DNA from 3 places in the Bradyrhizobium sp. LMG 9283 genome. Region 3 is predicted to be linked to each of the others. Evidence: predicted binding sites of a transcription regulator. Region 3 holds the regulator's gene; each other region holds the start of a gene.
The links. The regulator PhoB, encoded in region 3, activates phosphate uptake and scavenging genes when phosphate is short. The targets are predictions, from matches to a motif close to TGTCATNNANCTGTCAT.
Positions count from the first base shown of each region.

Region 1: a site for PhoB is predicted at 1,430-1,446, ahead of ugpB (sn-glycerol-3-phosphate ABC transporter substrate-binding protein UgpB). Genes of this name have one in related genera too.
Region 2: a site for PhoB is predicted at 5,011-5,027, ahead of P6U29_RS01875 (DUF2794 domain-containing protein). Genes of this name have one in related genera too.

Region 1 covers NZ_CP120691.1:107,390-114,601, reverse strand. Annotated here, with positions in the region: gene ugpA (sn-glycerol-3-phosphate ABC transporter permease UgpA) at 1-9, opposite strand, end outside; gene ugpB (sn-glycerol-3-phosphate ABC transporter substrate-binding protein UgpB) at 59-1,375, opposite strand; gene P6U29_RS00480 (CaiB/BaiF CoA transferase family protein) at 1,596-2,816, opposite strand; gene P6U29_RS00475 (organic hydroperoxide resistance protein) at 2,993-3,418, opposite strand; gene P6U29_RS00470 (MarR family winged helix-turn-helix transcriptional regulator) at 3,571-4,032, shown strand; tRNA gene P6U29_RS00465 (tRNA-Ala) at 4,133-4,208, opposite strand; gene P6U29_RS00460 (TIGR02300 family protein) at 4,304-4,708, opposite strand; gene aroA (3-phosphoshikimate 1-carboxyvinyltransferase) at 4,866-6,203, shown strand; gene cmk ((d)CMP kinase) at 6,200-6,838, shown strand; gene rpsA (30S ribosomal protein S1) at 7,109-7,212, shown strand, end outside.
Region 2 covers NZ_CP120691.1:394,468-401,679, reverse strand. Annotated here, with positions in the region: gene P6U29_RS01895 (ABC transporter permease) at 1-945, shown strand, start outside; gene P6U29_RS01890 (Bax inhibitor-1/YccA family protein) at 1,216-2,007, shown strand; partial or broken gene P6U29_RS01885 (IS110 family transposase) at 2,602-3,767, opposite strand; gene P6U29_RS01880 (GNAT family N-acetyltransferase) at 3,932-4,462, shown strand; gene P6U29_RS01875 (DUF2794 domain-containing protein) at 4,576-4,944, opposite strand; gene P6U29_RS01870 (DUF1223 domain-containing protein) at 5,502-6,278, opposite strand; gene acnA (aconitate hydratase AcnA) at 6,510-7,212, opposite strand, start outside.
Region 3 covers NZ_CP120691.1:8,508,019-8,515,230, forward strand. Annotated here, with positions in the region: gene argF (ornithine carbamoyltransferase) at 156-1,079, opposite strand; gene P6U29_RS39705 (aspartate aminotransferase family protein) at 1,079-2,287, opposite strand; gene P6U29_RS39710 (GcrA family cell cycle regulator) at 2,747-3,259, shown strand; gene phoB (phosphate regulon transcriptional regulator PhoB) at 3,499-4,206, opposite strand; gene phoU (phosphate signaling complex protein PhoU) at 4,222-4,938, opposite strand; gene pstB (phosphate ABC transporter ATP-binding protein PstB) at 4,950-5,771, opposite strand; gene pstA (phosphate ABC transporter permease PstA) at 5,768-6,613, opposite strand; gene pstC (phosphate ABC transporter permease subunit PstC) at 6,615-7,212, opposite strand, start outside.

The DNA of each region.
Region 1 (7,212 bases), 410 kb from region 3:
CTTTTGCATGATGCCCGCGGGGGCGGCAGGCCGGTTGACCGGCCCGCCGCTCGTCGCCTTACTTCACCGCGGTCTTTTCGAACTGGCGCAGCATGGTGTTGCCGCGCTCGACGGCCGCGTCCAACGCCTGCTTGGCGGTCTTCTTGCCGGCCAGCGCCTGCTCGATCTCCTCCGCCCAGACGTCACGGAGCTGCACCATGTTGCCGAGGCGCAGGCCGCGCGAATTCTCGGTCGGCTCCTTGTTGGTCAGCTCGAGCAGCGGCGTCTCCAGATACGGCTGGTCCTTGTAGAAGCCTTCTGCCTTGGCCTTCTCATACGCCGCCTTGGTGATCGGCAGATAGCCGGAGGCCTTGTGGATATAGACCTGGCGATCGGTGTCCGAGAGGAAGGTCAGGAATTTTGCGACGCCCTTGTATTCGTCGGCCGACTTGCCGCCCATCACCCAGAGCGAGGCACCGCCGATGATCGAGTTCTGCGGTGCGCCCTTGACGTCCGGATAATAAGGCATCGGCACCGCGGTGAAGGCGAACTTGGCCTGCGCCTTGACGTTGCCGAAGAACGCCGACGAGGTCAGGTAGAGCGGGCATTCGCCCGACGTGAAGCGACCTTCGCCGGTGTTGGTGCGGCCGGCATAGTCGTAGGTCTTGTCCTTCTGGAGCTCGATGAGGTTTTCGAGATGCTTGACCTGGAGCGGTCCGTTGAACGAGAGCACGGTGTCGAAGCCGTCGAGGCCGTTGGCCTTCGTCGACAGCGGCACGTTGTGCCAGGCGGAGAGCTGCTCGAGATTGACCCAGGTGACCCAGGAGTTGGAAAATCCGCAGGTGGCGTGGCCCGCCGCCTTCAGCTTCTTGGCGGCGTCGAACACCTCAGGCCAGGTCTTCGGGATATCGACATTGGCCTTCTTCAGCTCGTCGAGGTTGACCCACATCACGGTCGACGACGAGTTGAAGGGGAAGGACAGCATCTCGCCCTTCGAGGTCGAATAGTAGCCGGTGATTGCGGGCAGGTAGGCCTTCGGATCGAACTTCTCGCCGGTCTCGGCCATCAGCTTGTAAACCGGCTTCACCGCGCCGGTCGCGGCCATCATGGTGGCGGTGCCGACCTCGAACACCTGCATGATGTGCGGCGCGTTGCCGGCGCGGAACGCGGCGATGCCGGCGTTCATCGTGTCGGCGTAGTTGCCCTTGTAGGTCGGGATCACCTTGTAGTCGCTCTGCGCGGCGTTGAAATCGTTGGCGAGCTTGACGATGACGTCGTTGTTGGCGCCCGTCATCGCGTGCCACCACTGGATTTCGGTCACCGCGAGCGCCGGCGAGGCGCCGAGACCAATCGTGAGTGCAACAGCAGCAGCCGCGCCAAAATGTCGAAGAGCCATCAAGAAAACCTCCCTTGCCCGTCACTAAAGAAGCGCTTGCGCTAGCAGCGCCCTATGACGTTCACATGACTGTGTAAGCGGCCGAAACGAAAGCGGCAAGCGCTGGAAAAGGAAAGCCGGAAAATAGGCGAAGACGTGCGCGGACAGCCAAATCCGCTCGCGCTGCACATGCGCGCGCGCGCCGCAGTGCGGCAATTAGTTGGGTGAGGAGGTCGGGCCTTTAGCGTTTCCGCTCGGGACCGCAGACGGTGCCCTTCTCGACCATCGCGTCGATCTCGGCCTTGGAGTAGCCGAACTCACCCAGCACCTCCGCGGCGTGCTGGCTGAATTTCGGCGGCACGCGCCGCAGGCTCGGCTTGCTGCGATCGAGCCGGATCGGCGAGGCCACGCCCTTGTACCAGTCCTTCTCGATAATATCGCCGCGGTAGATCGTGTGCGGGTTCGTCAACGCCTGGTCGATCTTCTGCACCGGACCTGCGGGCAGGCCGGCGGCGAGCAGGCGATTGCACAGCGGTTCAGCCTCGTGCTGGCTGAACACCCCGGCAAGCTCGGCGCGCAGCGCCTCGCGATTGGCGATGCGGTCCTTGTTGCGGGCAAAGCGCGGGTCGGTGCCGAGCTCGGGTTTGCCGATCTCTTTCGCCAGCTTGCGGAAGGTGCCGTCATTGCCGACGCCGATGAAGATGTTGTCGGTCTTGGTCGGGAAGATCGCGTAAGGCACGAGATTGGGATGCTCGTTGCCGGTGAGGCCCGGCGGCTTGCCATGCATGAAATAATTCGCGGTGTGCGGATGCATGATGGCAAGGCCCGTCTCGTACAGCGTCGTCTCCAGGAACTGGCCCTTGCCGGAGCGCTGCCGCTCCGACAGCGCCATCAGGATGCCGATCGCCGCATAAAGGCCGGTGGTGATGTCGACCAGCGGCACGCCGATCCGCATCGGTCCGCTCTCGGGCGATCCGGTCGCTGCGATCATGCCGGTCATGGCCTGGATGATGGCGTCATAGCCGGGATTGCCGCCACGCGGGCCGTCGGCGCCGAAGCCGCAGATCCTGCAATGCACGAGGAGCGGGAATCTCTTGCTAAGGACTTCGTTTCCGATGCCCCATTTCTCCAGCGTGCCCGGCTTGAAATTCTCGATCAGGACGTCGGCCGTCTCCAGCATCTTCAGCAGCACGACGCGGCCGCCCTCGGAGGCGAGGTCGAGGCCGATCGAGCGCTTGTTGCGGTTGATGCCGACGAAATAGGCCGCGTCCTCCTCGTGGAAGGGAGGCCCCCATTCGCGCACCTCGTCGCCAGCGGGCGGCTCGACCTTGATCACGTCGGCGCCATGGTCGGCGAGGATCTGGGTGCAGTAGGGACCGCCGAGCACGCGCGTGAGATCGATGACGCGCAGTCCGCTCATGGCCCCCAGAACGGCTTCAGAACCCGCGGCTTCAGAACTCATGCCTTCGCTTCTCCTGTGTCGAGATTTGATCACAGGCCTAGCGAGGTTTTTTTGCGCCAGCAATGGCGCCGCACGTAGGGCCGCATGCGCCGCCGCCGCGCAATCCCGCGATGTGGGAAATCAACGGAAGCGGCCGGCCCGAGGGGGATCCCGGGCCAGCCCATCCGCCCTTTCGATCAGACGACCGTCAGGCGAACGTCGACATTGCCGCGCGTGGCATTGGAGTACGGGCACACCTGGTGCGCCTTCGCGACCAGCGCCTCGGCCTCCGCGCGGGCAAGGCCCGGCAGTGAGACGGCGAGATCGATGTCGAGGCCGAAGCCGCCTTCGGAACGCGGGCCGATGCCGACGGTCGAGGTGACTGAGGCCTCGGCCGGAACCTTGGGGCCGCCCTGCGAGGCCACGAACTTCATCGCGCCGATGAAGCAGGCGGCATAGCCGGCCGCGAAGAGTTGCTCGGGATTGTTGCCGGCGCCGCCGCCACCGCCGAGCTCCTTCGGCGTGGTGAGCTTGACGTCGAGTGCGCCGTCGAGGGTCGCGGCATGGCCGTCGCGGCCGCCGGTGGCCTTGGCGCTGGTCTTGTAGAGGACGTTCACAGACATTGTGGTCTCCTGGGTCAGGGGGTGGGGCGCGATCTTTATTGCAGGCAATTAGATAGTGCGCAATCGAAATTGCGGGGTCTCACATTTAATTGTTCGCAATTGAATGTCGGGTCGCGCGGTCCCACAATGGGGCAAACCTTGTGAGATTCCCCATGGCCCGGAAACCATCGGCAGCGGATGCGCCGCTGCGGCTCGACAACCAGATCTGCTTCGCGGTCTATTCCGCCGCGCACGCCTTCAACCGCGTCTACAAGCCGCTGCTCGACCGGCTCGGCCTGACCTATCCGCAATATCTGGTGATGCTGGTGCTGTGGGAGCGCGACGACGTGCCGGTCAAGGAGATCGGCGAGAAGCTGTTCCTGGATTCGGGCACGCTGACGCCGCTGCTCAAGCGGCTCGAGGCCGCCCATCTCGTCAAGCGCACCCGCTCGAGCGAGGACGAGCGTCAGGTGCTGATCGCACTGACGCCGCAGGGCCATGCGCTGAAGGACAAGGCACGCAGCGTGCCGCAATCGATCCTGGCGGCGACGGACTGCTCGGTGTCGGAGCTGATCGCCATGAAAGACGAGATCGTCGCACTGCGCGATCGGCTGAATGCGGTGATTGGGGAGTAGGGAAGTTCGTCCAAGCCCGGCTTTGCCCTTCGGGCTACGCCGCGGCAGCCTTCGCTACGAAAGGGCTTGCCGAGCCGAAGCTGGCGAAGCCAGCGAAGGCTGGTGGAGCCAGGCGGGATCGAACCGCCGACCTCTTGCATGCCATGCAAGCGCTCTCCCAGCTGAGCTATGGCCCCTTAGTCCTTAACCGGGTGAACCTGGTTGATCACCCGGACCGGCGAGTCCTTGGCGACTCGCGCGGTGCACCCTTTTTCACAGATCAGGGCTGATCTCAAGTCTCTTCATCACCTCCCACATCACCAATGATGTCGGTCACGTCCTCATCGCCCTCTTCCTCGTCGGCAATGAAGGTCGAATCATCGTCATCGTCGTCGTCGAGGGTCTCGTCGACCTCGATATCGTCCTCGGATTCGGGCACGACGGCCTTGACCTTGCCGGTGTTCTCTTCGGCATCGGCCTCCTCGAGCGACACCAACTCTTCGGCCTCCGCCGGCTCCGGCGCGGTGTCCTCGGCCATGTTGCGGGCCTCGGCGGCCCGGCCGCGCGCGGGCGCGATGGGAGCGATCGGCACCACCTCGCCGGTATAGGGCGAGATCACCGGATTCTTGTTGAGGTCATAGAATTTCTTGCCCGTGGTCGGGCAAATACGTTTGGTTCCGAGTTCGGACTTGGCCACGGCAGGAATCCTGGGAATGTCTGAAAAGCGGTGCTTCACTTGGCTAGTTGGCGGCCCGCTGTCAATAGCGCATTACGAGAGAAAGACATGCCCGTGACGGGGCGCGGACCATGTGGTACGTGCGCCCAGCCCACAGGGCCTATCCAAGGACACAATCTTGACCCATTCCGACCAACCGAGGCCGCTCCAGTCTCGCGCCAGCGGTGCCCTGACCGGGAAAGTACGGGTGCCCGGGGACAAGTCGATCTCCCACCGCGCTCTGATCCTGGGCGCCCTTGCGGTCGGCGAGACCAGGATTTCGGGCCTGCTGGAGGGCGAGGACGTCCTCAACACCGCCAAATCCATGCAGGCGCTCGGCGCCAGGGTCGAGCGGATCGGTGATTTCGCCTGGAAGGTGCAGGGGGTGGGGGTCGGAGGCTTTGCCCAGCCCAGGGCGCCGCTGGATTTCGGCAACTCCGGCACTGGCTGCCGTCTCGTCATGGGAGCCGTTGCCGGCTGCCCGATCTCGGCGGTGTTCGACGGCGACGCCTCGCTGCGCAGCCGCCCCATGCGCCGGATCCTCGATCCGCTCGAAAGGATGGGCGCGAAGGTCATCTCCGGCAGCGAGGGCGGGCGTCTGCCGCTGACCCTCCAGGGCGCGCGCGATCCGCTTCCGATCACCTACAAGACCCCGGTCGCGTCGGCCCAGATCAAATCGGCCGTGTTGCTCGCCGGTCTTGCCGCGCCGGGCACCACGACGGTGATCGAGACCGAGGCCAGCCGCGACCACACCGAGCTGATGCTGAAGCATTTTGGCGCCGACATTACTTCGGTGCAGGAAGGTCAGCACGGCCGCCGCATCACACTGGTGGGCCAGCCCGAGTTGCATGGCGCCAATGTTGTGGTGCCCGCTGATCCATCCTCGGCGGCCTTCCCGGTCGTCGCGGCGCTGATCGCCGAGGGTTCCGACGTCATCCTATCGGATGTCATGACCAATCCGCTGCGCACCGGTCTGTTTACGACGCTGCGCGAAATGGGCGCTTCGATCGAGGAGAGCGAAGTGCGGGGCGATGCCGGCGAGCCGATGGCCCAGCTTCGCGTGCGCGCGTCAAAGCTGCGCGGCGTCGAGGTGCCGCCGGAGCGCGCGCCGTCGATGATCGACGAATATCTGGTGCTGGCGGTGGCGGCGTCCTTCGCCGAAGGCACCACCATCATGCGTGGCCTGCAGGAGCTGCGCGTCAAGGAATCCGACCGGCTTGAAGCCACCGCCGCCATGCTCCGCGTCAATGGCGTCAAGGTCGAGGTATCCGGCGACGATCTCATCGTCGAGGGCCGCGGCCATGTCCCCGGCGGCGGCACTGTCGCCACCCACATGGACCATCGCATCGCGATGTCCGCGCTGGTGATGGGCTGTGCCTCCGACCAGTCCGTGACCGTCGACGACACCGCCTTTATCGCCACCAGTTTCCCGGACTTCATTCCGATGATGCGTTCGCTAGGGGCCGAGTTTTCATGATCATCGCCATCGACGGGCCCGCCGCCTCGGGCAAGGGGACGCTCGGCAAGCGCCTCGCCCACCATTACGGCTATCGTCATCTCGATACCGGGGTCATCTATCGCGCTGTGGCTTACGAGCTGATGCAGTCCGGTCACGATCTTCGCGATGAAACGGCGGCGGTGGCGGCAGCGCTGGAGCTCGATCCCGAAAAGTTCGGCAATCCCGTCCTGAAGACCCAGAAGGTCGGCGAGGGCGCCTCCATCGTCTCGGCGATCTCGCGGGTCCGCGAGGTCCTGGTCAATTTCCAGCGGCAATTTGCCGCCGATCCGCCGGGCGCCGTGCTCGACGGCCGGGATATTGGAACCGTGATCTGCCCCCATGCCGATGTCAAAATCTTCGTCGTCGCGGACCCCAAGGTCCGTGCGCATCGCCGGACCATCGAGGCCAGGGCGAGGGGAGAAGAGGCTGACGAGGCGGCCGTGCTCGCCGACATCATCCAGCGCGACGAACGCGACAAGAACCGGCCGGTTGCGCCTTTAAAACCGGCCCCGGATGCTTACTTGCTAGATAACTCCCAACTCGATATAGAAGGCGGCGTCCGGGCCGCCATCGACATTATCGAGGCCGTCCGAGCGGGCCGGTCGCGGGGTTAAGCCGCAGCCGTCATTGGAGGAAGCGCCCGCTCCCGCCTCTTTGATGTCGACATCTTCGGTCCCCTCGTTTCGGGGCCGGTGCGATCCAGGCTCCGGACATCAGATTTCCACGTATCGAACGCGCGGGCCTCTGCCGGCCCGCTTCCGCTGTTCTGCTGCAAAGCCGGAGCAGCGAGCGGTCGCTCGAAGGTTTTGCGGACCTTCCGACACTGCGTGTGCGATGCGCCCATGAACCCAACGGCCGGCAAGACATCCGCAACTGGAGAACAAATGGCTTCGACATCTGCTGATACCTATAGCCCCTCGCGCGACGATTTCGCCGCGATGCTCGACGAGTCCTTCGCAGGCGGCAACCTGCAGGAAAGCTCCGTCGT
Region 2 (7,212 bases), 700 kb from region 3:
GACGGCTATCTGCGCCAGATCGCGCCAGGCGCGAAGGTCGAGGATGTGCCGATGCTGCGCGGCCGCATCGTCGCCGCACGCGGCGTGCGCGCCGAGGAGCTCAAGCCGACCACGGATTCCGAATGGGTGCTGCAGAGCGACCGCGGCCTGACCTATACAGCCGAACTGCCGAAGGGTTCGAAGGTGGTCGAGGGCGAGTGGTGGAGCGCGGACTATTCCGGCCCGCCGCTGGTCTCGATGGAGAAGAAGATCGCCGACGGGCTCGGCCTCAAGCTCGGGGACGAGGTGGTGGTCAACGTGCTCGGCCGCGACATCCCGGCGAAGATCAGCAATCTGCGCAACATCGACTGGCAGGGGATGGGCATCAATTTCGTCCTCGTCTTCTCGCCCAACGCCTTCAAGGGCGCGCCGCACACCCATATCGCGACGCTGACGGAGACGGCCGGAAATGCGGCAGGCGACGGCAAGATCATCAAGGAGGTCGCCGACGCCTACCCGATGGTGACGAGCGTGCGCGTGCGCGAGGTGATGGAGACGGTCGGCTCGGTCGTGACCAATCTGGCGCTGGCGATCCGCGGTGCCAGCGCCGTGACCCTGATCTCGGCGATCCTGGTGCTGGGCGGCGCGCTCGCCGCCGGCCACCGTCACCGGGTCTATGATGCGGTGATCCTGAAGACCCTGGGCGCGACGCGGCTGCGGCTGCTCGGCGCCTATGCCCTCGAATACCTCCTGATCGGGCTCGCCACCGCGGTGTTCGGCGTGATCGCCGGCAGCATCGCGGCCTGGATGATCGTGACGCGGCTGATGACGCTGAGCTTCGTCTGGCAGGCCGGCAGCGCGGCCGGCGTGGTCGCGGCCGCCCTGGTCGTCACCGTCGGGCTCGGGCTCGCCGGCACGCTCCTGGCGTTGAACAAAAAGCCAGCAACGGTGTTGCGGAATTTGTGACAAAATGTAGCGGGTGGCGGCGCCTTAGCGAAATCGCACGAATCCTACGATTAACCACGGCCGCTCGTCTGGATTGTGGCTGAGGGCGACATTCGGCCGCGCGTGGACGGTTGCAGCGAATGTGTTAGTTTCCCACATATCGAATGGGTTCGGAGCCCCGATTGTTAGCCAAAATTTAGTCGGCTGGCACCGGTATCCGAGATAGAATTTGACGAACCGGCGGCATGGCGACCCTCATGCCGGACCGGACCAACCAACGGGAATTCGACCATGTCGGACCTAGACCGTAACTACGCTTCTCCTTTCGGCAGGGCCGCCGGGCGTGTTGACGCCGCGACGGTCGATGCCGGCCTGCGCGCCTACATGCTGCGCATCTACAACTACATGAGCATCGGCCTCGCCGTCACCGGCCTTGCCGCGCTCGGCGTCTACATGGCCGCCGTGACCGACGTTCCGACCCCGGAAGCGGTCCGCGTCGGCAAGCTGTTCCTGACGCCGTTCGGCTACGCCATGTTCGTCAGCCCGCTGAAGTGGCTGTTCATGCTCGCGCCGCTCGCGATGGTGTTCGTGATCTCGGCGGGCATCAACCGTCTGGCACCCTCGACCGCCCAGATCCTGTTCTGGGTGTTCGCGGCGTTGATGGGCATCTCGCTGTCGTCGATCTTCCTGGTGTTCACGCACACCTCGATCGTGCGGGTGTTCTTCATCACCGCGGCGACCTTCGGTGCGCTGAGCCTGTACGGCTACACCACCAAGCGTGACCTGACCGGGATGGGCTCGTTCCTGTTCATGGGCCTGATCGGCATCATCATCGCGAGCCTGGTGAACCTGTTCCTGGCCAGCTCGATGCTGCAGTTCATCGTGTCGGTGGTCGGCGTGCTGGTGTTCGCGGGCCTCACCGCCTGGGATACCCAGCGGCTGAAGAACGACTACATCTACGGCTACGCCTCGGCCGGCGGTGACATCGCAGAGCGTGCGGCCATCACCGGCGCGCTGTCGCTGTACTTGAACTTCATCAACCTGTTCACGCTGCTGCTGCAGCTCCTCGGCCAGCGCGACTAAGCGATAGACCCGAGCGAACGACACGAACCCCGGCCGAGAGGCCGGGGTTTTTGTTTGGGCCGGGCTACCTCTACAAACGCCGTCATTGCGAGCGCAGCGAAGCAATCCAGCCTGTCTCCGCGGTGAGACTCTGGATTGCTCACATGGGGATTTGATGTGTCAAGATTTATGATCAGCTCTTTGTTCGATTGCAGGCCAGCTCTTCGTCCCGACCGCGGAACTTTTCGGATGGCGCGCGCAGATCAGGTCAAGACCGGCCCGTGAGGGCCGCCGCGAAGCGGCTTGGTCTTGACCTGAGCGAGCACGCCTTCAGGCTTGTTAGGTCGGGAAGTGCGGCGTGAACTACTCCTATGGTTGGCGATCCAAGGGTCGAGCCGGTTTTGGCAATCTGGTTTGCATGCCAGATCAAACTCACATTCGGTCGTTGCGCGGTGGCGACTGCACCAACATTCCGCTTGCGGCGGGCAGGCTCGAGAGGACGAGACCCTTCTTCGTTACGGCGTTTGAAGCCATGCAATCCATCGGTTCGTCCACCCGGATCGGCCGAGGCTGATCAACCTCGGCGGATTGGTTTTGAGGCTGAGAGGCGTGGTGTCAGGCGCCGGGCTTCACCACGGCTCCCTCGATCACGACGCCGGCGGTCACGTATTTCCACAGGGCCACGAGCAGCTTGCGCGCCAGTGCCACGATTGTGCGCTTGCGGCCGCGCTGGCTGTTGGCCTTGAACCACTGGGTCAGAGCCGATTGAGGCTGATGACGTATCCACAGCCAGGCGAGCTGGATCATCGTGGTTCTCAGGCGCGGATTGCCGGCCTTCGACACGCCCTGCTCACGCTCAATGCCGCCACTGCGCCATGGCGTGGCCGCAAGACCGGCATAGGACGCAACCTGGCGGCGGTTGGTGAACTGACGTGGAAGGCCTCCGACCAGAGAATGGCAGCAAAGTTCGGGCCCAGGCCCTTCAAGTCGAGCAGCATCGCGACCGGGTTCGATGCAGCCTTCTCGCCTGCTGGTCGGCTTGCAGCCAGCAATGCATCCTGCTCGCGCTCTACCGCCGCGATCTGGTCGAGCAGAAGTTCGAGCCGGTCGAGCTCGCGGCTGATCTGCGCCTTCAAATGCGCCGGCAGCAGCCGCCCGTCCCCCGTGCGCAAGGCCTCAAGCCGCGTCCGTCGATCGCGCCGCAGCGGCACGTAGTCGAATATCCCTTGCGCAAACAGAACACCCTTGATCCGGTTCACATGCACGATCCGCTCCGCGATCAAGGTCCGCCGCTCCCGGCAAAGCCTGCGGCGGTCCTCTTCTTCCGGAGAGGGGGCAACGACCATCGCGCAGACCCGTGGCTCGCCGCGCTTGTAGGCCAGAAGCGACCGCAACAGCGTCTCGCCGTCCAACCGGTCCGTCTTGGCCCGCCGGCGCCGGCGCGGCGTCGCGATCGAGGCCGGATCGACCACGTAGCTCTCGACGCCCTCCGACTGCAGAGTGCGGTGAAGCCAGAACCCATCCAGCCCCGCCTCCTGGATGGTGATAATCGGATAACTCTCGCCCGTTCGCGCCTGTGCCTTACGCTTCAGCGCTGCAAAGAGCTTCAAAAGCTCCGCAATAGCGCCGGCCTTCACGCTGTGTTTGGACATCTTCTCGCCCTTGCCGGGCGACAGCGATGTAACCAGCCAGGTCGAACGGCTCAGTTCCAATGACACAAAAATTGCGCCAATCTGCGTCCGGATAGCGGCCAGTCCGTCGGAAAGATGATCGAGCAACATCGTTGTCTCCAGGTTGAGTGCTTCAGCAACCTCAGTCTGGCCTCAGACCCGGTCGCTATCCACTCCCCATGGAATCTTCGTCGCAAGGGCTCCTCGCAATGACGGAGTATGGGGATGCGCCGAGGCCCTTCCAGCGGCCGCGGGAAGGTTCTAATCTTCCCGACATGTCCGCACCTGAAATCAGGCCTACGACCGAGGCCGACCTTCCCGCCATTACCGCCATCTACCAACAGGCCGTCCGCGAGGGCACCGCGACGTTCGAGCTGGAGCCGCCCGACCTTGCCGAGATGACGCGCCGCTATCGTGCGCTGATCGACGGCGGCTATCCCTATTTCGTCGCCATGCTGGACGGGCGCGTGGCCGGCTATGCCTATGCCGGCGCCTACCGCCCGCGGCCGGCCTATCGTTTTACGGTGGAGAACTCGATCTATCTCGATCCCTCCTTCCACCGCCGCGGTGTCGGCTCTCTGCTGCTGGAGCGGCTGATCGCCGAATGCGAGGCACGCGGCTTCCGCCAGATGATCGCGGTGATCGGCGATTCCGCCAATGCCGGATCAATCGGCGTGCACACCAGGGCCGGCTTCAAGATGATCGGCACGCATCCCAATGTCGGGCTGAAATTCGGCCGCTGGCTGGACACGGTGATGATGCAGCGCGACCTCGGCGAGGGGGCAACGACGGTGCCAGGGAAGTAAGCTCTCGTAGGGTGGGCAAAGCGCAAGCGTGCCCACCCTCAGAAGCGATTACGGAAGGGGTCGTTGGGACGGCGCGATGCGCCTTTGCCCAGCCTACGGCACCAGTCGCGCGGCTACACCACCGCCAGCTTGCGATCGATCACCAGCAGCACGCGCTCGAGCTCATGGCCGCGGCGCAGGATCAGGCCGGTCGCCGAGATCACGCTGTACATGCCCTGCTTGCGCGCGAGCCGCGGATCCTTCTCGATGCGATAGATCGGCACTTCCGAGGCGCGGCGATAGACCGAGAACACGGCGCGGTCCTTCAGGAAGTCGATGGCGTAATCGCGCCACTCGCCGTCGGCGACCATGCGGCCATAGAGATTGAGAATACGATGCAGCTCGAGCCGGTTGAACGTCACCCGGTTCGGCTGCGCATTCGCGGCGGGGCGCGCCGCCGCGCGCTGCTCGCTCGGATCGGCATCCTCCGACATCAGATTCATGGGAAGCGCCTCCTCATCGCACTGCAATGAACCGCATCCGCGAAAACCGTCCCCGGAACCGCGTTCATGACAATTGCATGATCGCGCCAACCGTTCCGCACCGCAAGGGGTTCAACCGCTCGAATCGGCTGTGAATCGGGACACACGCAATGGTGGAACTCTGTCGCGGCAAACCGTCACGGGATCGTGCTCAAGAATCTTAGTCTCGCCGCTTTTCCGCCAAGCGCCTGCCGCCCTGCATTGCGAAAAGAATCACGTGCGTTGACCCGGTCCTTTCGGTTCCGGATTCCTCAGCCCCCAGCCCCCCGGGGTCGAACAGGATCGGGTCTGTACGCACGGCAAGGAGGGCCAACGCAAGTTGGTCCTTTTTGGTTTGTGTCGGGATGTTTCCGGCGCCGAGCGACGTTTCCTCCAAACATCCGCGCGAAGTTTCTCTCCCCAGCTGCATCAGCGGGGTCTTGCATGGTTCTCGCGGCGATGCGCAGCATCGCCACGCGCGCAAAAGCGCGCTCCTCACCATGAGGATTGAGAGCAGAGTGCGGCGCTAAAAATCAGTGTCAGTGCAGGGACGTGTACGCCGCGCCCAGCATCGGGCCCGGCTTCTCACGGCTGCCGTCCTGGACGTACACCACCGCGCCGTCGACGCCGTCGCGCGTGAGGTTCTCGATCGGCACCGTCCAGCTTTCCGGACGCCCGGTCCAATCGCCGACCTTGAGCAGGTTGCGCACCACATTGTGATAGGTGACCTGCTGTCCGCGATTCTCGCCGCGGCTGATCGCGATCGGCACCGACTTGGCGATCGAGCAGATCCAGACTTCGCCGTGCGAGACCGTGGGCTCCTTGCTTGCGGCCACCGAGACGTTGATCTGCTTGCCCGAGAGCGACATCGTCACCGGCACGCTCATCACACCGGCGCCCTTGTCGGTCTTGCCGATCGCACTCTCGATGCCGGCGCGGTCGCTGCCGATCACATGCGTGGAGCCGTTGACGACGACTTGCGGTGTGTAAACTTCGCGGTCGCCGCGCATGCGCGAATAGGCACGTTGCCGTGCAGAGAACCGCGAATCCGCCAGCGTGTCCTTCCAGCCGAGATAGTCCCAATAGTCGATCGGCATGCTCAGGGCGATGACCGATGGATCTTTGGAGAGATCGCCGATGATCTGGTCGGCGGGCGGGCAGGACGAGCAGCCCTGCGAGGTAAACAATTCGACAACGGCGCGGGGATCAGCCTCGGCGGGACGGATGACGGCGATGATCGCACAGATGCCGAGAGCTCCCGACCAGAGGGCATTGGACCAACGTGAAACCGGATGAAAAGCCGTCATTGTCGTCATGTCGAACGCTGCACACCATTGCTCGTGAGAGAGAAATCTTATCGCCGGATGGTCACCGTAGTCTTACGGGGCGCGGTACATTCGTCCGTCCAGGCAACCCTCCAAGGGAGGTTTTCCGCCGGGCGGGCCCATCTGAAGCGTACCGCAAACGCGCGAAGGCGGCCTTTGATAGGCCGCCTTCGCTAGGGCTTCTACTCACTTCGCAGTGAGCCATCGTTCACAAATTCGCGCTTACGCCGCGAGCTTGCGCAGCACGTAGTGCAGGATGCCGCCGTTGCGGTAGTAGTCGAGCTCGTCCAGCGTATCGATGCGGCAGAGCAGCGAAACGCGCTGCAGCGAACCGTCGCCGGAGACGATCTCCGCGGTCAGCTTCTGGCGCGGCTTGAGGTCGCCGACGAGGCCGCGGATGGTCACCTTCTCGTCGCCCTTCAGGCCAAGCGATTGCCAGGAGGTGCCTTCCTCGAAGGTCAGCGGCAGCACGCCCATGCCGACCAGGTTGGAACGGTGGATGCGCTCGAAGCTCTGGCAGATCACGGCGCGCACGCCGAGCAGACGCGTGCCCTTGGCGGCCCAGTCGCGCGAGGAGCCGTTGCCGTATTCGGCACCGGCGAACACCACCAGCGGCACCTGCTCCTGCTGGTACTTCATCGCGGCGTCGTAGATCGACATCTGCTCGCCGTCGGGCCAGTGCTTGGTCAGACCGCCCTCAGGGATGTTTCCATCCGCGCCCTTGAGCATGAAGTTCTTGATGCGGATGTTGGCGAAAGTGCCGCGCATCATGACTTCATGGTTGCCGCGACGCGTGCCGTACTGATTGAAATCGGCGGGGCGCACCTGGTGCTCGCTGAGATATTTGCCGGCGGGCGAGGTGAGCTTGATCGAACCGGCCGGCGAGATGTGGTCGGTGGTGATCTTGTCGCCGAACATGGCGAGG
Region 3 (7,212 bases):
GACCGTAACCACAGGATCGCGTCACAGCGCGAGATGATAACCTCGAGTCCTCGCCACACGACGTCCTGTGGCTATGAGTCCCGGATCGGCGCGCGCTTTTGGCGCGCTTGTCCGGGACGACAGCAGTGTTTGTGGCCGGTGATGCTTGCCAATACCTACTTCACCGCGTCGAAGCACCAGGCCAGAATGCCCTTCTGCGCGTGCAGGCGATTTTCGGCCTCGTCGAAGACGACCGATTGCGGACCGTCGATCACTTCATCCGTGACCTCCTCGCCGCGATGGGCGGGCAGGCAATGCATGAACAGTGCATCGGGCTTGGCCAGCGACATCAGCTTGGCATTGACCTGGTAGGGCTTGAGCACGTTGTGGCGGTGCTCGCCCTCCTTGTCGCCCATCGACACCCAGGTGTCAGTGACGACGCAATCGGCGCCCTTCACGGCGGCCTCGGGATCGTTGCCAAGCACGATCGGCGCGCTGGTCGCCTTGATCCAGTCGCGCATCGCCTTTTTCGGCGCGAGCTCCGGCGGTGTTGCGACATTGAGCTGGAATTTGAAGCGCTCGGCGGCATGGGCCCACGACGCCAGCACGTTGTTATCGTCGCCGGTCCAGGCCACCGTCTTGCCCTCGATCGGGCCGCGATGCTCCTCATAGGTCATGAGGTCGGCCATCACCTGGCAGGGATGCGAGCGTCGCGTCAGGCCGTTGATGACGGGCACGGTGGCGTTGGCCGCAAGCTCCAGCAACGCATCGTGATTGAGGATGCGGATCATGATGGCGTCGACATAACGCGACAGCACGCGCGCGGTGTCGGCGATGGTCTCGCCGCGGCCGAGCTGCATCTCGGCGCCGGTGAGCATGATCGCCTCGCCGCCGAGCTGGCGCATGCCGACGTCGAACGAGACGCGGGTGCGGGTCGAGGGACGCTCGAAGATCATCGCCAGCGTCTTGCCTTCAAGCGGCCTGACCGGCTGATGCGCCTTCTGCTTCGCCTTCATGGCGGAAGAGGCGGCGAGCATGCTCTTGAGCTCCGACAGCGGCAGCTCGTTAATATCCAGAAAGTGCTTCGGCGACTTGCTCATCAGCTTGCCACCCGCTTGGTCTGGCTGGACGAGATCGCAGCGCAGGCGCGCTCTAACCGCCCGACGCTGTCCTCGATCTCCGCCTCGGTGACGATCAAGGGTGGCAGGAAGCGCACGATATTGTCGCCGGCCCCGACCGTGAGCAGTTTTTCGGCGCGCAGTGCCGCAACGAGATCGCCCGAGGGCACCACAGCCTTGATGCCGATCAGGAGGCCCTCGCCGCGGACTTCGCTGACGACATCGGGATGGCGGTCGATCACGGAGGCGAGCTTCTGCTTGAGCAGCAGCGACATCTTCTGCACGTGGTCGAAGAAGCCGGGCTTGAGCATGACGTCGAGCACGGCGTTCGCAGCCGAGATCGCGAGCGGATTGCCGCCGAAGGTCGAGCCGTGCGAGCCGGGCCCCATGCCAGCGGCCGCCTCCGCGGTCGCCAGCACCGCGCCGATCGGGAAGCCGCCGCCGAGCGCCTTGGCGAGCGACATCACGTCAGGCGTGACGCCGGTGCGTCTATAGGCGAAGAGATCGCCGGTGCGGCCCATGCCGGTCTGCACCTCATCGAAGGCGAGCAATATGCCGCGCTCGTTGCAGAGCTCGCGCAGCGCCTTCAGGAAACCGGGAGGCGCAGAGCGAACGCCACCCTCGCCCTGGATCGGCTCGATCACGATGCCGGCGGTGTGCGGGCCGATCGCCTTCTTCACAGCGTCGAGATCGCCATGTGGCACCTGGTCGAAGCCGTCCATCGGCGGACCGAAGCCTTCGAGATATTTTGCAGACCCGGTGGCGGCGAGCGTCGCCAGCGTGCGGCCGTGGAAGGCGCCCTCGAAGGTGATGATGCGGTAACGTTCCGGATGCCCCTTGGAGAAGTGATGGTGGCGCACCAGCTTGATTACGCCTTCCAGCGCCTCGGCGCCGGAATTGCAGAAGAATACGAAGTCCGCGAAGCTTTCCTTGCACAGACGCGCGGCAAGCTTCTCGCCGTCCGGGCTCTGGAACAGGTTCGACATGTGCCAGAGCTTCGTCGCCTGCTCCTGCAACGCCTTGACCAGCGCGGGATGGACATGGCCGAGCGCATTCACCGCCACGCCCGAGGTGAAATCGAGATAGCGATCGCCATTGGTCGCGATCAGCCAGCAGCCTTCGCCGCGCTCGAAACCGAGGTCGGCCCTGGCGAAAACGGGGAGCAAATGCGGCGCGGCGCTGTCAGTCATGACGTCACTTGAATGTTGCGGACGGTGTGAGACGTGCATTGCGCAACGCACCATCGACCGGCCCCGGAAAACGAAACGTGCCGCCTTTTAAGGGCGGCACGTAAGACTATCTTATGCTTGGCAAGACAGGTGTCAATGCCGCCCGGAAAGCCTCGCGAAACGCTGAATCCGTAGTCTTGCGGTGGCGATTTTGCGGAGTTTTCACCACGGAACATGTGGAAGCGAGTCGGCGGACTCTTGCGCGGGAGTCACGCCATATTGTAGCGTTTGGACTGTCAGATACGACATCTCGTGCAGCGGTTCTGATCCCAAGAGTCCTCATGTACCGGCGTAAACGTTCGGGCGTCTTGAGCGCGCCCGGCGAGCCTTAAGGGATTCTGCGGCACGGGATTTTCAAGGCTTCAGGCATTCGCTGCGAAGGCCCCAGGATGGCAGGCGCGCAGCGAGGGAAAGGGTGCAATGACGGTTTTGACCTGGTCCGATGATCGCGTCGAGCAGCTGAAAAAGCTCTGGGAGGCCGGACTTTCGGCCAGCCAGATCGCGGCGGAGCTCGGCAATGTGACCCGCAATGCCGTGATCGGCAAGGTGCATCGGCTCGGTCTGTCCGGCCGCGCCAAGAGCCCTTCATCGGCAGCGCCCCGGCCGCGCAAGGCACGGCCCGCGCAGCACATGATGCGGGTGACCCGCCCTGTCGCGCGCGGCAACACCGCGCTGGCGCAGGCCTTCGAGGTCGAGGTGGAGGCCGAGCCTGTCACCTATGACAACGTGGTGCCGATGAGTCAGCGGCTGTCTCTGCTGGAATTGAACGAGGCGACCTGCCACTGGCCGGTCGGCGATCCCTCAAGCCCGGATTTCTTCTTCTGCGGCGGCAAGGCTCTCTCCGGCCTGCCCTATTGCGCCCAGCACTCGCGCGTGGCCTATCAGCCCGCAGCGGATCGCCGTCGCGCACCGGCGAAGCCGGGCACGCGGTGAGTTTGTTCTGAGATCAGAAATGAGCTGTCACACGATGACGGCTCAAACAATCCGATGTCGTCCCGGACAAACGCGCCACAAGCGCGCGCCGATCCGGGACCCATAGCCACCGAGAGATGTGGTTATGGGGACTCGAAATTACCTTTTCGCAAAACAATCATGCCCTGTGGTTATGGTCCCGGATCTGCGCTGACGCTTGTCCGGGACGACACTGAGCGTGTGGCAACAGCTCGCAAACCTCAGGTCTGCTCGGCCTTCGCGAAACGATCGTCCAGCGCGTAGCCGGCGCCGCGGACGGTGCGGATCGGGTCCTGCTCGCGGCCGAGATTGAGCAGCTTGCGCAGGCGGCCGATATGGACGTCGACGGTGCGCTCGTCGATGTAGATGTCGCGGCCCCAGACGCTGTCGAGCAGCTGCTCGCGCGAGAACACGCGGCCGGGATGCTCCAAGAAGAACTCCAAGAGGCGATATTCGGTCGGGCCGAGATCGATCGGCCGGCCCGAGCGCGCCACGCGGCGCTTGTCGCGGTCGAGCTCGATATCGCCATAGGCGAGCACGGTGGCGAGCCGCTCGGGGCTGGCGCGCCTGAGCAGACCCTTCACGCGCGCCAAGAGCTCCGGCACCGAGAACGGCTTGACGATGTAATCGTCGGCGCCGGTCGCAAGCCCCCGCACCCGCTCGCTCTCCTCGCCGCGCGCGGTGAGCATGATGATCGGCAGCTGCTTGGTTTCGGGGCGGGTACGAAGCCGCCGGCACAGCTCGATGCCTGACAGGCCCGGCAGCATCCAGTCGAGCACGATCAGATCGGGAATGTGCTCCTTGAGGCGGGTGTCGGCGTCGTCGCCGCGCATCACCGTCTCGACGTCATAGCCGTCGCCTTCGAGGTTGTAGCGGAGAAGCTCGGTGAGAGCTTCCTCGTCCTCAACCACCATAATGCGTGCGCCCATGTTGTCGTCGCTCCCTTAGGTATTCGGCACCGTCGTGGCGAAGGTCGTCATGTCGCCCTTCGGCCGCTTGTCAGTGATCGCCTGGCCCTCGATCATGTAGAACACGGTCTCTGCGATGTTGGTGGCGTGATCGCCGATCCGCTCGATGTTCTTGGCGCAGAACATCAGGTGGATGCAGAACGAGATGTTGCGCGGATCCTCCATCATATAGGTGAGGAGCTCGCGGAACAGCGAGGTGCAGATGGCGTCGACTTCCTCGTCGCCTTTCCACACCGCCATGGCCGCCGGCAGATCGTGCGCGGCATAGGCGTCCAGGACCGACTTGACCTGCTGCTGCACGAGATCGGTCATGTGTTCCAGTCCGCGGAACAGCTTCAGCGGATGGAAATCCGTCTCCAGCGCCGCGACGCGCTTGCCCATGTTCTTGGCGAGATCGCCGATGCGCTCGAGATCGGTCGCGACGCGCATGGCGCCGACGATCTCGCGCAGATCCACCGCCATCGGCTGGCGGCGGGCGATGGTGAGCACGGCGCGCTCCTCGATGCGCTTCTGCAGCGCGTCGAGCTCGGCGTCGGTCGCGACCACGCGCTGGCCGAGCGCGACGTCGCGGCGGATCAGCGCGTCGACGGAATCGACGATCATGCGCTCGGCGATGCCGCCCATTTCGGCGACCAGGCGGGTGAGCTCCTGGAGGTCGGTGTCGAAGGCCTTTGCGGTATGTTCAGAACCCATGTTCCGTCTCCTCAGCCGAACCGGCCGGTGATGTAATCCTGCGTGCGCCGGTCGCTCGGCGACGTGAAGATCTTGCTGGTGTCGTCGAATTCGATCAACTCGCCGAGATACATGAAGGCGGTCTTGTCGGAGACGCGCGCCGCCTGCTGCATGTTGTGGGTGACGATCGCGATCGTGTAGTTCTCGGACAATTCCTGGATCAGCTCCTCGACCTTGGCGGTCGAGATCGGGTCAAGCGCCGAGCAGGGCTCGTCGAACAGGATCACCTCGGGCCGCACCGCGACGGTGCGGGCGATGCAGAGGCGCTGCTGCTGGCCGCCGGAGAGCGACAGGCCGGAGGCATTGAGCTTGTCCTTGACCTCGTTCCACAGCGCGCCGCCGCGCAGCGCCTTCTCGACGCGGTCATCCATCTCCGACTTCGAGATCTTCTCATAGAGGCGGATGCCGAAGGCGATGTTCTCGTAGATCGTCATCGGGAACGGCGTCGGCTTCTGGAACACCATGCCGACCCGCGCCCGCAGCAGGTTGAGATCCAGCTTGGGGTCGAGGATGTTGGTGTGGTCGAGCAGCAGCTGGCCGGTGGCGCGCTGGCCCGGATAGAGATCGTACATCCTGTTGAAGATGCGCAGCAGGGTCGACTTGCCGCACCCCGACGGGCCGATGAACGCCGTGACACGGTTGGTGCCGAGCGCCAGGTTGATGTTCTTCAGCGCGTGGTGCTCGCCATAGTAAAAATTCAGGTTGCGCGCGGTGACCTTGGCCGGCGCCTCGGGCAGCGGCTGGGAACCGGGATGAACGGTCGGCGCGCTCACGGAAACAGACATTTCACTCATTTTGCAGTCCTCTCGGCGCCGATGATGCGCGCGCCAATGTTCAGGGCAAGCACGGTCAGGGTGATCAGCAGCGCACCGCTCCAGGCGAGCTGCTTCCAGTAGGCGTAGGGGCTCTGCACGAAGTTGTTGATGGTGACCGGCAGGTTGGCCATCGTCTTGTTCAGGCTCAGGCTGAAGAACTGGTTCGACAGCGCAGTGAACAGCAGCGGCGCAGTCTCGCCGGCGACGCGGGCCGTGGCGAGCAGCACGCCGGTGATGAGGCCGGAGCGCGCGGCGCGATAGGCGATCCGCTTGATCACCAGCGAGCGCGGCAAGCCCAGTGCGCTGGCGGCTTCGCGCAGCGGATTCGGCACCAGCAGCAGCATGTCTTCCGTGGTGCGCACCACGACCGGGATCACGATGACGGCCAGCGCAAGGCTGCCTGCGATCGCCGAGAAGCCGCGCATCGGCACCACCACCGCGCCATAGATGAACAGGCCGATGATGATCGAAGGCGCCGACAAGAGGATGTCGTTGATGAAGCGGATCACCGAGGTCAGCTTGTCGTTGCGGCCGTACTCGGCGAGATAGGTGCCGGCGAACAGGCCGAGCGGCGCGCCGATGCCGACGCCGAGCACGGTCATGATCAGCGAGCCGACAATGGCGTTGAGCAGGCCGCCCTCGGTCGAGCCCGGCGGCGGCGTGTTCTCGGTGAAGACCTGGAGGTTCAGGCCGGACAGGCCGTTGTAGAGCAGCGTGATCAGGATCAGCGCGAGCCAGGTGACGCCGAAGGCGGCGGCGCTAATGCAGAGCCCGCGGATGACGATGTCCTTGCGACGGCGCCGTGCGTAAATCGGGTTCATGTCACTTCCCCGCCTTCTGTTCCAGACGCAGCAGCATCAGCCGCGCGGCCGCGAGCACGAAGAACGTCAGCACGAACAGGAGCAGGCCGAGCAGGATGAGGCCGGACTGATGCAGGCCGTCGCTCTCGGCGAACTCGGAGGCGATCGCCGCCGAGATCGTGGTGCCCGGAGCGAAGATCGACGAGGAGATCCGGAACGAGTTGCCGATGATGAAGGTGACCGCCATGGTCTCGCCGAGGGCGCGGCCCAGCGCCAGCATGACGCCGCCGATGATGCCGACCCGAGTGTAGGGGATCACCACGCTGCGGACGACTTCCCAGGTGGTGCAGCCGACGCCGTAGGCGGCTTCCTTCAAGACCGGCGGCACCGTCCTGAACACGTCGACCGAGATCGAGGTGATGAAGGGCAGCACCATGATGGCGAGGATCAGCGCGGCGTTGAATAGGCTCAGATAGGACGGCGGACCTGCGAAGATCGCGCCCAGCACGGGAACGCCGTCGAAGATCCGGATCATGAAGGGTTGGAAGGTGTTGGCCAGGAACGGGCCCAGCACGAAAAAGCCCCACATGCCGTAGATGATCGAGGGGATGCCGGCGAGC